DNA from 2 places in the Romboutsia sp. 1001713B170131_170501_G6 genome. Region 2 is predicted to be linked to the other one. Evidence: a T-box and tRNA genes for the amino acid it is inferred to sense, from the RefSeq annotation. Region 2 holds a T-box; the other holds one or more tRNA genes.
The links. The T-box of region 2 lies ahead of pheS (phenylalanine--tRNA ligase subunit alpha). A T-box ahead of a tRNA ligase gene usually reads a tRNA of that ligase, here a tRNA-Phe.

Region 1: it has a tRNA-Phe gene. The T-box ahead of pheS (phenylalanine--tRNA ligase subunit alpha) is inferred to sense a tRNA for this amino acid. The anticodon was not compared.

The regions. Positions count from the first base shown of each region.
Region 1 is NZ_JADPFC010000004.1:209,016-215,903, reverse strand. It holds gene I4U89_RS11100 (cellulose biosynthesis cyclic di-GMP-binding regulatory protein BcsB) at 1-315, shown strand, start outside; gene I4U89_RS11095 (glycoside hydrolase family 113) at 386-1,426, shown strand; gene I4U89_RS11090 (methyltransferase) at 1,477-2,091, shown strand; tRNA gene I4U89_RS11085 (tRNA-Ser) at 2,253-2,341, shown strand; tRNA gene I4U89_RS11080 (tRNA-Phe) at 2,345-2,420, shown strand; gene I4U89_RS11075 (hypothetical protein) at 2,669-2,872, shown strand; gene trxA (thioredoxin) at 2,928-3,254, shown strand; gene I4U89_RS11065 (hypothetical protein) at 3,795-4,016, shown strand; gene I4U89_RS11060 (DUF2325 domain-containing protein) at 4,247-4,585, shown strand; gene I4U89_RS11055 (FeoA family protein) at 4,682-4,903, shown strand; gene feoB (ferrous iron transport protein B) at 4,928-6,829, shown strand.
Region 2 is NZ_JADPFC010000005.1:66,523-73,410, reverse strand. It holds gene I4U89_RS11675 (DUF3656 domain-containing U32 family peptidase) at 1-1,376, opposite strand, end outside; gene zapA (cell division protein ZapA) at 1,484-2,083, opposite strand; gene pheT (phenylalanine--tRNA ligase subunit beta) at 2,102-4,492, opposite strand; gene pheS (phenylalanine--tRNA ligase subunit alpha) at 4,508-5,527, opposite strand; T-box leader at 5,582-5,812, opposite strand; gene I4U89_RS11655 (TrmH family RNA methyltransferase) at 5,867-6,664, opposite strand; gene I4U89_RS11650 (potassium channel family protein) at 6,667-6,888, opposite strand, start outside.

The DNA of each region.
Region 1 (6,888 bases), on a different contig from region 2:
ACAAAATCACCATATAATAAAGATAAGGCTATGATGGTTATTGCATCAACAGAAATGAAGGATTTAGCATTAAGTACTAAATATTTAAGTGATTTAGATCTTATAAAGTCATTAAAAGGTGATACTATAGTAATTGATAGAGAAGGAAATATAAAAGATTTAAATTATAAGTTAGATGATGTAGATGAAAATAAAGAGCTAAAAGAAGTAAATGAATTAGATAATGAAAGCAAACAGTTTCTAATAGTTGCAGCAGTATTACTTTTAATGGTTATAGCAGCAACAATTTTATTAGCTTTAAAATATAAAAAATAATATATAAATATAAGATACTAAGCTTTAGAACTAATGCTTAGTATTTTATATTAAAAAAGATAGGAGAACTATGAAAAAAAATATATTAATAATAATTACTTTATTAGTAATATTAAGCATTTTTTTTGTTATGAAAAATACTAATAAAAACAACACTATAACTGAAAAGATAAAATCTGTTAACTTATCAACTGATTATGAAATAGAACAAGCTTTAAAAGACATAGATGATTTGAAAGTGAATACTGTTAATGTACCTATAGTTATAGAAATACCAGATTTAAACTCAAATAATATGAAAATAAATAATTATAGTAAAGAAAAGGCCATAAGATTAATAAAAACACTAAAATCAAAAGATATAAATGTTATACTAGAAGCATACCCATGGATAGCTAATGGAAGTAAATATGAAACCGATTATAATCCAGAAAATAAGGAAAAATTCTTTAAAGATTGGAAAAATATATTAAATATCTTAATTGAGGATATAGCAAATAAGTACGGTGTAGATATAATGATTATAGCATCAAATTTCTCAAAGTTAGAAATATATGAGGATAACTGGTGTGATATAGTTAATTTTGTTAGAGAAAGATTTAGGGGGGAGGTAACATATAAGACTACATGGTGGTATACAGCTAGTTGGGATAAAAAAAGCAATGAGGATTATTATAAAAAATTAAATAATAAAGTATTTTCTAAAGTAGATTTTATATCCATAGCAGCCTACTTTGAACTTAGTGATAAAAAAGAAAATACAGTAAAAGAATTAGTAAAGGCATTAAACTCTACTACTATATATAATAGAAATCAAAATGTGGTAGAAGAAATACATAAATTCTATGAAAAATATAATAAGCAGATTTACTTCGCTGAATTAGGATTTCCAAGAAAAGATAACGCAGCAACACATCCATGGAATAGTGAAGTATCCAATGTAGAAAATACAAAAGAACAAGCTAGATGTTTTGAAGCCTATAAAATTGTATTTGAAGATAAAAACTATATAAAAGGATTTTCTGTATTTGCAGTAGGAAAAAAGGGAAAAGATAAATATTTTTATCCATCAAAGGAAAGTATAAAGGTTATATCTAGATGGAATTACTAATTTGAATAGGGTTTTTACAAAATAACATGTTTAGATAGGAAATGAATTAAATGACAGAAAAAGAATATGAAAAATTATTAAATATAGATACCTTAGGAGAAGAGTTATGGAGTGAAAAAATAAGGCATTATCATCCATATCAAGCTACATCATATGAATGCTTAGATGAGTTATTTAAAATATACAGCTTAAATGAAGAAGATTTTATAGTTGATTTTGGGTGTGGGAAAGGTCGTCTAAACTTTTATATAAATTATAGATTTAATTCTAATGTAGTTGGAATAGAAATGGATGAAACTTACTATAATAAATGTATTAAAAATAAAGAATCATACATAAGCAAACATAAGAGAGGTAAAGAAAAAATAGATTTTAAATGTTGTTATGCACAAGATTATGAAATAAATAGTAAAGATAATAAATTTTACTTTTTTAATCCATTTTCAGTACAAATATTTAGAAAGATAGTAGAAAATATATTAGACTCAGTGTATAAACATGAAAGGTATGTTGAGTTAATACTTTATTATCCTAGTGATGATTATATATATTATCTAGAAAATGAAACTCCATTTATATTAAAAGAAGAAGTAAAGTTAGATAAGTTATACAAGAAAGATGTTAATGAAAGATTTTTAGTTTATAATATACCATATTATGTATAAAATAATATTATTAAAAAATTATTATGTAAAATAGAAATAAGCATTTGAAATGATTATTTCTATTTTACATAATTTTGTAATACAGAGAAAAAATATATAAAACTATTGAAAAATGTAAAAAAACATGGTATATTAATAAATGTGAAAAGGAAAAAATTGTTGGAGAGGTGTCCGAGTGGTTTAAGGAGCTGGTCTTGAAAACCAGTGATGCTTAACGGCACCGTGGGTTCGAATCCCACCCTCTCCGCCAAATGCCCAGATAGCTCAGTCGGTAGAGCAGGGGACTGAAAATCCCCGTGTCGGTGGTTCGATTCCGCCTCTGGGCACCAGTAAAACATCTATATACTAGATGTTTTTTTATATATGAATCTTATAGTAAGTATAAAATTACTGATAACTTATGTATACAATAGATATCAATAATTTTGGGATATAAAAAATTAAAACGCATAAATCTATTCATTTAGATTTATGCGTTTTTTTAATACATTTATTGCTAAGTTATAATTAGCTTAAAGTATGTATTAAAAAAAACATAGGTGGAAATCTAATAAAAAGAAAAGAAAGGGATGTTTATATGAGAAAAGTAAATAATAGCAAAAGAATATTAGATGAAAATCCACAGTTAACTGATTTAGTTAATCATGCACAAACATATACAGATATAAGAAATGCTATAGAAAATGAAAATGAATCAGTTAGTAAGAAAATACATTATAAACAAAAGCCTAAAGCTTTGACATATGATGAAATGCAACCATATAATACAAAATTTAAATAAAATTATAATAAAAATAGAAAGGAGATATACTTAATTAAGTTAGGTATAAATCAATATGGAAGAATTAGTGAAAATAATAAATGATGAAGAATTTAACTCTAAAATAGAAAATGGATCAGGTATAGCTGTAGTTGATTTTTTTGCCACTTGGTGTGGGCCATGCAAGATGCTAGCACCAGTTTTTGAAGAAGCTGCAAAAGATATAGGAGATAAAGCTAGTTTTAGTAAAGTAGATATAGATCAAAGCTTAGAACTTGCAAGAAAATATAGTGTAAGTACTGTACCTACAGTTATGATATTTAAAGATGGAAAGCCAGTTGATAAGATGGTAGGTTTTATGCCAAAAGAGCAGATAATAGAAAAGATAAATTCTAATTTTTAATATGAAAATATATAAAATATGAGAAGTAAGCTATTTATAAAAATTTAAATAAAAATACCTTGTATTTATTAAATACAAGGTATTTTTATTTAAAATATAGAAATATAAAAAAATACCTTTTTAAAACTAAAAAATAAGGATGGATATAAAAGTATCAGCAGTACTAGTAACTTTTTGAGTAGTAGCAAAAACTTATTCAAATGGTTTATATTACATAGTTGGATTGGTTATTAAAAACTTCATGTATATGGTTGAATTTAGTGCAATACTTATAATAATGTTAGTGATAAGGGTAATTGAACAAAGTTGATAATATGAGCTTATTAGCTATAGTAGTATTTATAGGTTTAATTGTACTTACATTTGATAAAAGCAATTATATTTTATTTAAAATTTATATAATTTAAGTAACTATATATTTTAAATAATCAAATGGAAATTTTATATTATACCCTAATATAGGGTTGTAACAATGTGCAAATATAAGTCATAAAATATATTAAGGGAATTCCCTTAATATATTTTATGGAGTTGAGAAGATTGGCAAATAAATTAGATAAGACCGTAAAGAAAGTAACAAAGCCAGTTGGAGATATAGGTAAAGAAGTTATAAATGGTGTAGGAAATGTTGCTAAAGAAGCTGTTGGTGGAACTTTAAATGTAGGAAAAGAAGCTATTAAAACAGGATATAATGTAGGAAAAGAAACATTAAATACTGGAAAGAATGTAGGTAAAGCAGTAAAGGACAGTATAAAAAAATAGGTAGTATTTTATAATAATAAAGTTCTAGAAATAAGCATTAATAAGAAAGCTATAAAATATAGATTTAAGTCTATATTTTATAGCTTTTCTTATTATATTTAATTAAATAGTTGTTATATAGTTTAAGTCAAAAAAAATATTTAATAAATGAAAATAAATATCAATAAGTATTGACTATCAATAACTAAAGTACTATTATTTAAATATAGAAGTATGAGAGGTGAAATATTGTGAACTTAGTAATAGTTGGAGGTAATGAAAAGTTAAAAAAAGATTACATAAATTTAGCAAAAGAAAAAGGGCATAAAACTAAAGTTTACTTGAACATGTCAAGCAAGTTAAATAAATCAATAGGAAGCCCAGATGCTCTTGTGATATTTACATCAGTAGTATCTCATAAAATGATAGATGTAGTGCAAAAGCATGCCAAAAAGAAAAATATACCTATAATTAGGCATAAAAATAGTAGTAAGTGTGCATTTTTAGAATGTTTAGAGATGGTTGATGAATGCTTAGGAAACTGTAATGAATGTAAGTGTAATAAGTTACTAAAACAAAATAAAACTTAGGTAATTTTAATTATATATTATAAATTAATAACTTTAAGTATTAAATAATATTAATTAAATGATAATAAATATTAAAATCAATAAAGGGGGAAACATATGAATGTAGCAATGTTAAATATAGGAGAGAAAGCCTATATTAAAAATGTTAAATACCAAGATGTTTTAGGCAAACGATTGTTAGCATTGGGATGTACTAAAGGTACAGAGATATGTGTTAAGAAGATTTCACCATTTAAAGACACAATAGTAATAAACTTTAGAGGATTTGATTTAGCTATAAGAATAGAGGATGCTAAATCTATATTCGTATCAAAATAACAAGGTGTATTTAGGGGGAAAATTATGATTAGTGTGGCATTATTAGGAAATCCTAATGTTGGTAAGACTACTTTATTTAATGGCTTAACAGGTCTTAAGCAACGTGTAGGTAACTGGCCAGGAGTAACTATAGAAAAAAAAGAAGGTAATATAAATGATAATATAAAAATTGTTGACTTACCTGGAATTTATGCAATGGATACATTTTCTAATGAAGAGAACATTTCAAAAGAGTATTTAGAAAATGATAATGCAAATGTAATAGTAAATATAGTAGATGCATCGAATTTATCTAGAAATCTTTATTTAACAACTCAACTTATGAAATATAAAAAGCCTATAATATTAGTAGTTAATATGATAGATACAGCTAAAAATATGGGGGTAGAGATAGATTGTTATAAATTATCAAAAGAACTAGGTATAAGTGTAATACCTATGGTAGCTAAGAAAAAGATAGATACAAATTTAATTGCAAATGAGATAGAAAAAGTACACAAGTCTCCAGTAATATATGAAGATAACTGGTATGATGAATCTAGTACATACAAAGAGCTAGAAAAAATAGTAAATAAGTGTATTATAGGTGAAAATAAAAAATCTCAAAGTATTAGCGATAGAATAGATTCAATAGCACTTAATAAATTTTTAGCATATCCAATATTTATAGGATTATTATATATTTTGTTTAAGTTTACATTTAATTGGGTTGGTGGACCACTACAGGAATTTACAGGAGGATTTATAGAAAATAATATAGCAAATCCAGCATCTAATATGTTAGTTAATTCAAGCGAATGGTTTAAATCATTAATAGTAGATGGTATTATAAATAGTTTAGGGGGAGCATTATCATTTTTCCCGTTAATATTTGTTTTATCATTTGGAATGTCAGTATTTGAAGATAGCGGATATATGGCAAGAATTGCATTTTTAATGGATTCACTTATGAAAAAAGTTGGACTTTCAGGAAAGTCATTTATACCAATGGTTATGGGGATAGGGTGTTCATCTCCAGCAATAATGGCAACTAGAACATTAGAAAGTGAAAAGGATAGAAAAATAACAGCACTTATAGCACCTCTTATGACTTGTGGAGCGAAGTTACCTATATATGCAATGTTTGTATCAATATTTTTTACACAAAATGAAGCATTAGTAACTACTTCATTATATATTTTAGGAATTATAGTGTCTATATTAGTAGCACTATTTATAAACAAAACTCAAAAAACTCAAGAAGATTATCCATTTGTAATGGAATTACCAAGATATTCATTGCCAACAATAGGCCAATTATTTAAAAACACATGGCAAAAGTCAAAAGGATTTTTAGTAAGAGTAACAACTATAATGTTTGCTATGTCTGTTGTTATATGGGTATTATCATCATTTAGCTTTAGTGGATTTACTCCTGAAATAAATGAAAGTTTCTTATCATCTCTTGGACATATAGTATCTCCTATATTTGAACCACTTGGTCTTGGAGATTGGAGAGCAGGCGTATCTATATTAACAGGGCTAACGGCTAAAGAAGTTGTTGTATCTACTATGGAAATACTATATGGTGATGTTAATACAGTTTTACCAACATTATTTACATCAGTAACAGCATATGGATTCTTAGTATTTACATCATTATATACTCCTTGTATAGCAGCTCTTGCTACTATGCAAAAAGAATATGGGGGTAAGATGACTTTAATATCATTTTTATACCAATTCTTTGTAGCGTGGATAGGAGGATTTTATGTATATCAAGTAGGAACATTATTTACAGTAGGATTTAATTTGTCAAATATAATAACTTTAGCTATAGGAACGATAATAATAGGTGCTATATTAATTATAATATACAGAAAAATGAGTTCAACTAACTTAAATAAATATGAAGCAAGTAATATGAAGTATGCTTATGAAAAATAGGTAATACAAAGGCCGTAAAAAGTATTTTTACGGCTTTTTTGTGTAATAAAAAATCACTA
Region 2 (6,888 bases):
TGAGTTTCTATTTTTTCCTCGTTTAAAGCTACTTTCATAGCTTTTTCAACTACTTTATCTCCTTCTATTGTGGCAGTATTTCCTTTTTTATCAGCTAATGTAAGTATTGGTTTTTTGTCTAACTTAACACTTATATATGAATCTATTATGCTTTTAACAAATTCTTTATCTTGAGTAAATGTAGCTTGTACTCTATCCATAAGTTCACTATCTGATGTTTTAAATACTATTTGATTTCTTTTAGCTTCACCTATAAAATCTAATTCTATTATCTCACCTTTATATCCTATAGTATCTATCTCACCATTTTTGATAATTCTTCCTATAGTTCCACCACCAAGGTTTATTCCATCGCCTTTTTTAAGTGTATTTTCAAGTCTTATCTTTAGTCTTTTAGCTTTTTTATTGTAATCTAATACCTTACCTACATATAATCCTTGATTATTTGGAAGTTGTGAATTCATTACATCTGCGCCAACTTCTCCTAAGATAAGCCCTTTAGTAAATTTTCTATTAAATATAGTGTATAAATCACTGATTGTTTCATCTGAAACATTCACTTTTTTAGTTTGCAAGTACTTATCTATAGTTTTTCTATAACTTTCTATAACAGTAGCTACATACTCAGGTCTTTTCATACGACCTTCTATCTTAAGAGAATGAACTCCTGCATCTATTATTTTATCTATTTCTTCTATTGTACTTAAATCTCTTGGACTTAATAAATAATCACCATTGCTATTTACTACTTCTCCAGTATAAACATCTACAAGTTCATATCTTTGTCTACATGGTTGAGCACATCTTCCTCTGTTTCCTGATCTATTACCTATCATAGAACTCATTAGACATTGTCCAGAATAGCATACACATAGTGCTCCATGAACAAATACTTCTATATCTACCTTACAGTTATCACATATATTTTTTATTTCATCTACCTTAACTTCTCTTGCTAAAACTACCCTATCAAATCCGGCATTTTCTAGATATCTAACATCCTCTAGAGAGTGTGCTACCATTTGTGTACTTGCATGTAACTCAAAATCTGGTAGCTCTTTTTTAATTAATCTAGCTATCCCAACATCTTGAAGTATTACTGCATCTACATCTATGTCATATAGATATTTAGCATACTTTAAAAAATCTTCTATTTCATTTTGTTTTATTAATGTATTAGCCGTTACAAAAACTTGCACTCCTCTTATGTGAGCATATTTTACTGCTTCTCTTAATTCTTCTCTATCAAAATTATTTGCTGATGCTCTAGCACTAAATTCTTTTCCTCCTAGGTAAACTGCATTTGCACCATTTTGAACAGCTGCTTTTAACGCTTCAAAGGAACCAACGGGTGCTAATAATTCTATGTCTTTCATACTTCTCCTCCTATACGTAATATTTTTTCTATATTTATAATGTCCTTAAGTCTTAAAATTAAAACCTTCAGGTCCCCCTGAAGGTTTAATTTTAAATTTAAGTAAACTTATTTCACAGCTCTAAGATATTTTAATTCATTTTCTATTTCGATTTTTTCTAATTGTAACTTATATGCATCATTTTGGAATTTAGAAGAAAGTTGTTCTGCAACATTAGCTTTTTCTTCTGCCATTTCAACAGATGATTTAAGCTCTTTTATCTCATTTTTTAAATCTTCGACTTCTTGTTTAGATAAATCAGTTCCATTTTTTAGTTGCTCTATTTCTTTCTTTTGTTCCTCTATTAACTTATTAAGTTCTTCTATCTTAGATATATGGTTCTTATTTTCTTTATCTTTGTTTTCTAAGTGGTATTCAAGCTCTTTTATTTCAAGCTTATATTCTTCCCCACTATTTCCAACTTTTTTCTTTAATTCTTCATTTTCTTTTTCTACTTTTTCTAGTGTATCTGCACAATCAAACAATTCATCTGTTATATTTATAGCTGCTAATATAGCTACTTGAGATGAGCTTAGTCTTTTGTTAGCCTCACCTATTTTATTCATCTCTGTATCTACAAATGCTGCTACACTTATCATATGTTTTTCAGATTTTTCTCCAACCATAGGATACTCTGCACCATGTATCTTAACGGTAACTTTGTTCATACTAATATCCCCCTTGTATTAGTTAGATCTTAGTGTTGCACCTAATTTTTCACTTAACTCATTTAATATTTTATCGTGTACCTTTGCCACATCTTCATCAGTTAAAGTTTTCTCTATACTTCTATATGTTATAGAGTATGCTATAGACTTGTATCCTTCTTCTATTTGAGCACCTTTATATACGTCAAATAACTTGTAGCTTTCAACTAATCCACCTGCATTAGCTTTTATTATATCTTCTATTTCTTTAACATATACTTCATCCTTAACTAATAAAGCTATATCTCTTGATGTAGATGGATACTTAGGTAATGGAGTGTAAGTTTTTTCTGTTGATGTATTTTCAAATACACACTCTACATTCATTTCACAAACATAAACTCTTTGTCCTAAGTCGTAATTTTCTATTACGTCTGGATGTAATTCTCCAAATGTACCTATGCATTCTCCATTAAACATAACTTTAGCACATCTTCCTGGATGGAATGTTGGGTTAGTTTTTTCTGGTTCTATTTCATATCCTTTGAATCCTACATTACTTAATACACTTTCTACGACACCTTTTATAGAGAAGAAATCTACATCTTTTCCATACATTCCTATACAATATTTCTTCGTTTCTACTGGTAATCCTTCTTGTGGTGTAAATGTATTTCCACATTCAAATGCTGATACTTCCTCAACTTTATGAGCTACATTTGTAGATAATACTTCTAACATATTAGGTATTAGTGTAGTTCTCATAACTGAAGTTTCCTCACCTAATGGGTTCATTAATTTTACAAAGTTTCTTCTAGAATCTTCAGATGATAAGTTTATTCTATCAACACCTCTTGGGCTTACAAACGAATATGTTAATATTTCATTTAAACCTGCTGCTATTGAGCTAGATACTATCTTATCTGTGAACTTTTGCTTGTCAGTTTTTACACCTGCTGTAGCATTTCCTTCTAAAGTAGCTGCTGGTATATTTTCATATCCGTATATTCTAGCTATTTCTTCTAATATATCTGCATCTTCAGCTATATCTAGTCTAAAGCTTGGAACTTCTAATTCTAATTTATCAGAAGATACTAAGTTACACTTAAACTCTAATCTTTCTAATATGCTTATAAATTGGTCCATAGGTACGTTAACACCTAATAATTTGTTTATTCTCATAGGGTTAACAGTTATCTTTTGAACTTCTTCTTTTACTGGATAGTAGTCAAGCATTCCATTAAGAACTCTACCGCATCCTAATTCTTCTATTAATTGACATGCTCTATTTACAGCAGTCTCTGCTAAATTAACATCTATACCTTTTTCAAATCTTGATGAAGCTTCTGTTCTAAGTCCTAATTTCTTAGATGTAGCTCTTATACTTTCTTTTGCAAAGCTTGCACCTTCAAGGAATATTGATGTAGTTGTATCTTTAACTTCAGAATTTTCTCCACCCATTATTCCTGCTAAGTCTAAAGTTTTTTCTTCATTTCCTATAACTAACATGTCTGATGTTAATTCTCTTTCAACACCATCTAGCGTAGTAAACTTTTCACCTTGCTCAGCTAATTTAACTGTCATTTTATTGTATTTTATATCTTCTAAGTCAAATGCATGAAGTGGTTGACCTAGCTCTAACATAACATAGTTAGTTATATCTACTATGTTGTTTATTGGTCTCATTCCAGCTTCTATAAGTCTTCTTTGCATCCAGTATGGAGATGGCCCAACTTTAACGTCTTTTACAACTTTTCCACAATATCTCTTACATAAATCTGTTTGAATATCTATTTCAAATTGCATTTCTTCATCAGAACCATTTACTTTTATTTCTGGGAATTTTAATTCTTTTCCTACAGTAACAGCAGCTTCTCTTGCAAGCCCTATTATAGATCTACAATCTGGTCTATTAGAAGTTATTTCAAATTCTATTAATGCATCGTTTATTCCTAAAACTTCTCTAACATCTTTTCCTAATTCGAAAGATTCTTCATGGTCTAATATATATATCCCATCTTTTTTATGTTCTTCAACGTATTGAGAAGGTATAGTTAATTCCTCTGCACCACAGAACATTCCTTCTGATAATACTCCTCTTAACTTACCTTTCTTTATTTTGAAATCTCCAGGTAATACTGCACCTATTCTAGCAACTGGTACATAGTCTCCTACTTTTATGTTAGTTGCATTAGTTACTATTTGAAGTATTTGTCCATCAGCTACTTCAACCTTTGTTACTTTTAATCTATCTGCATCTGGATGTTGTTCTATTTCAAGTATTTTACATACTTCAACTCCATTTGTTTCTTTTCCAAAGAACTCTACTTTCTCAACTTTTGATCCTGTCATAGTCATCATATCAGCGAATTCTTGTGTATCTAAATCTATATCAACGTAATCTCTTAACCACTTTAAAGGTACTAACATCTTAAATCCTCCTAATTAAAATTGATTTAAAAATCTCATATCATTTTCAAATAATAGTCTTATATCATCTATTTCATACTTAAGCATTGTTATTCTATCAAGTCCCATACCAAATGCAAATCCACTATAAACTTCTGGGTCAATTCCACAGTTTCTAAGTACATTTGGATGAACCATACCTGCTCCTAGTATTTCTATCCAACCTTCACCTTTACACATTGGACATCCTGCTCCTTCACATTTAAAGCAAGTAACATCTACTTCTGCACTTGGCTCTGTGAATGGGAAGTTGTGTGGTCTAAACTTAGTTTTTGTATGCTCACCAAATAACTTCTTAACGAACATATCTAAAGTTCCTTTTAATTGTGCCATTGTTACATCTTTACCAACTACAAGTCCTTCAACTTGATGGAACATTGGTGAATGTGTAGCATCTGGAGCATCAAATCTAAAACATCTTCCTGGAGATATTATTTTTATTGGTAATTCCTGACTCTTCATTGTTCTAACTTGAACTGGTGAAGTTTGAGTTCTAAGTAATAACTCTTCATTTATATAGAAAGTATCACTCATATCTCTAGATGGATGATCTTTTGGTGCATTTAATGCATCAAAGTTATTTTCTATAGTTTCAACTTCTGGCCCTTCTGCTATAGAGAATCCCATTCCTATAAATATTTCATTTACTTCATCTATTATTTGAGATATTGGATGCTTTTTACCAACCTTAACTGGTCTTGATGGCATAGTTACATCTATAACTTCTTCTGCTAATTTTCTTTGTTTTTCTGCTAACTTTAACTCTTCTTTCTTTGAAGATATAGCACCTTCTATAGCCGCTCTAACTTCATTAGCAACTTTACCTATTACAGGTCTTTCTTCTGCTGATAATTTACCCATTTCTTTTAGGATTGATGTTATCTCACCTTTTTTACCCATGTACTTTACTCTTAAACTTTCAACAACTTCTATGCTAGAAGTATCTTTAATTTCATTTAATGCAGCTTCTTGTAAATTAAGTAATTTTTCTTGCATTATATTAATTCACCCTTTCGCAGTTTTTTGTATAAAAAAAGCCCTTCATCCCTATCTAGGGACGAAAGACTATTATTCGCGGTACCACCCTAGTAGCTTAATAATTATAAATTATTAAACCACCTCTAACAAACTTAACGCGTTTTAACGTTAAAGCCTACTATAATTTCAGCTTTAATACTCCAGAGGGAACTTCTTTTGGATACTTAGAAAGTACTCACAGCCTACGGTACTTATCTCTGTGCTAAGTTAATTCAAAATACTTTTCTCTTTCATAGTATTTGATAATATTGTTTTTGCGTTTAATTATATCATACTATGCATAATATTTACAAGATGTTAAACTAAGTATTTCTTTATTTCATACATTAATATTGCAGAGCTTATAGCTGCATTTAATGATTCTGCATTCCCATATATAGGTATTTTGACCAACATATCTGATTTTGATACTAATTCATCATTTATTCCATTAGCTTCATTTCCTATTACTAAAGCTGTTTTGTAATTATATTCAACTGTGTTGTAGTAATTGTTTGTATTTAAATAGCTTGATACTATATCAAAGTTCTTTAATTTTAAAATTCTAAGAGCTTCTTCTTGAGTAGCATGTATTATATTCATATCAAATATAGAACCCATAGTAGACCTTATAACCTTTGGATTGTATATATCTACACATCCTTTTAATGCAATTATTGCATCTACCCCTGCAGCATCTGCTGTTCTTATTATCGTACCCATATTACCTGGGTCTTGTATTCTATCTAATATTAAAACAAATTTATGCTCATCTTTTAAATACTCTTCTATACTTCTTTGTTTAAAGTTTACTACTCCTAAAATACCTTGAGTGTTTTCCGTATCTATTAATTCATTGAATATTTTATTAGTAGTTTTATAAATTTTTATATTATTAGTTTTTAGGGTATCTAAAAATTTAAGATGTTCTTCTTTATTTTCAAAATCTTCATTTATAAATACATAATCTAGACTAGCCTTACATTCTATTGCAAGAGTTAGTATTCTATATCCTTCAATTATAAATTTAGATTCTTTATTTCTATTTTTAGTTTTAAGTAGTGATTTCGTATATTTTACTTTATTATTATCTTTAGCTGTTATTATTGTAGGCATTATTACTTTCTCCTAATAAATTCTTCATTTTCTGATGCGATAGTACTTATATGGCTATTTTGACCTATTACAACCAAAATACTACCTGCTTTTAACTCTTCATCTGGAGCTGGAGTAACATTTATGCTCTTACCTGTTTTTATAGCTAATACAGTTATTTCAAACTTAGCTCTTAAGTTTAATTCAACTAAAGTCTTTCCTACCCAACTATTTGGTGTTACTAT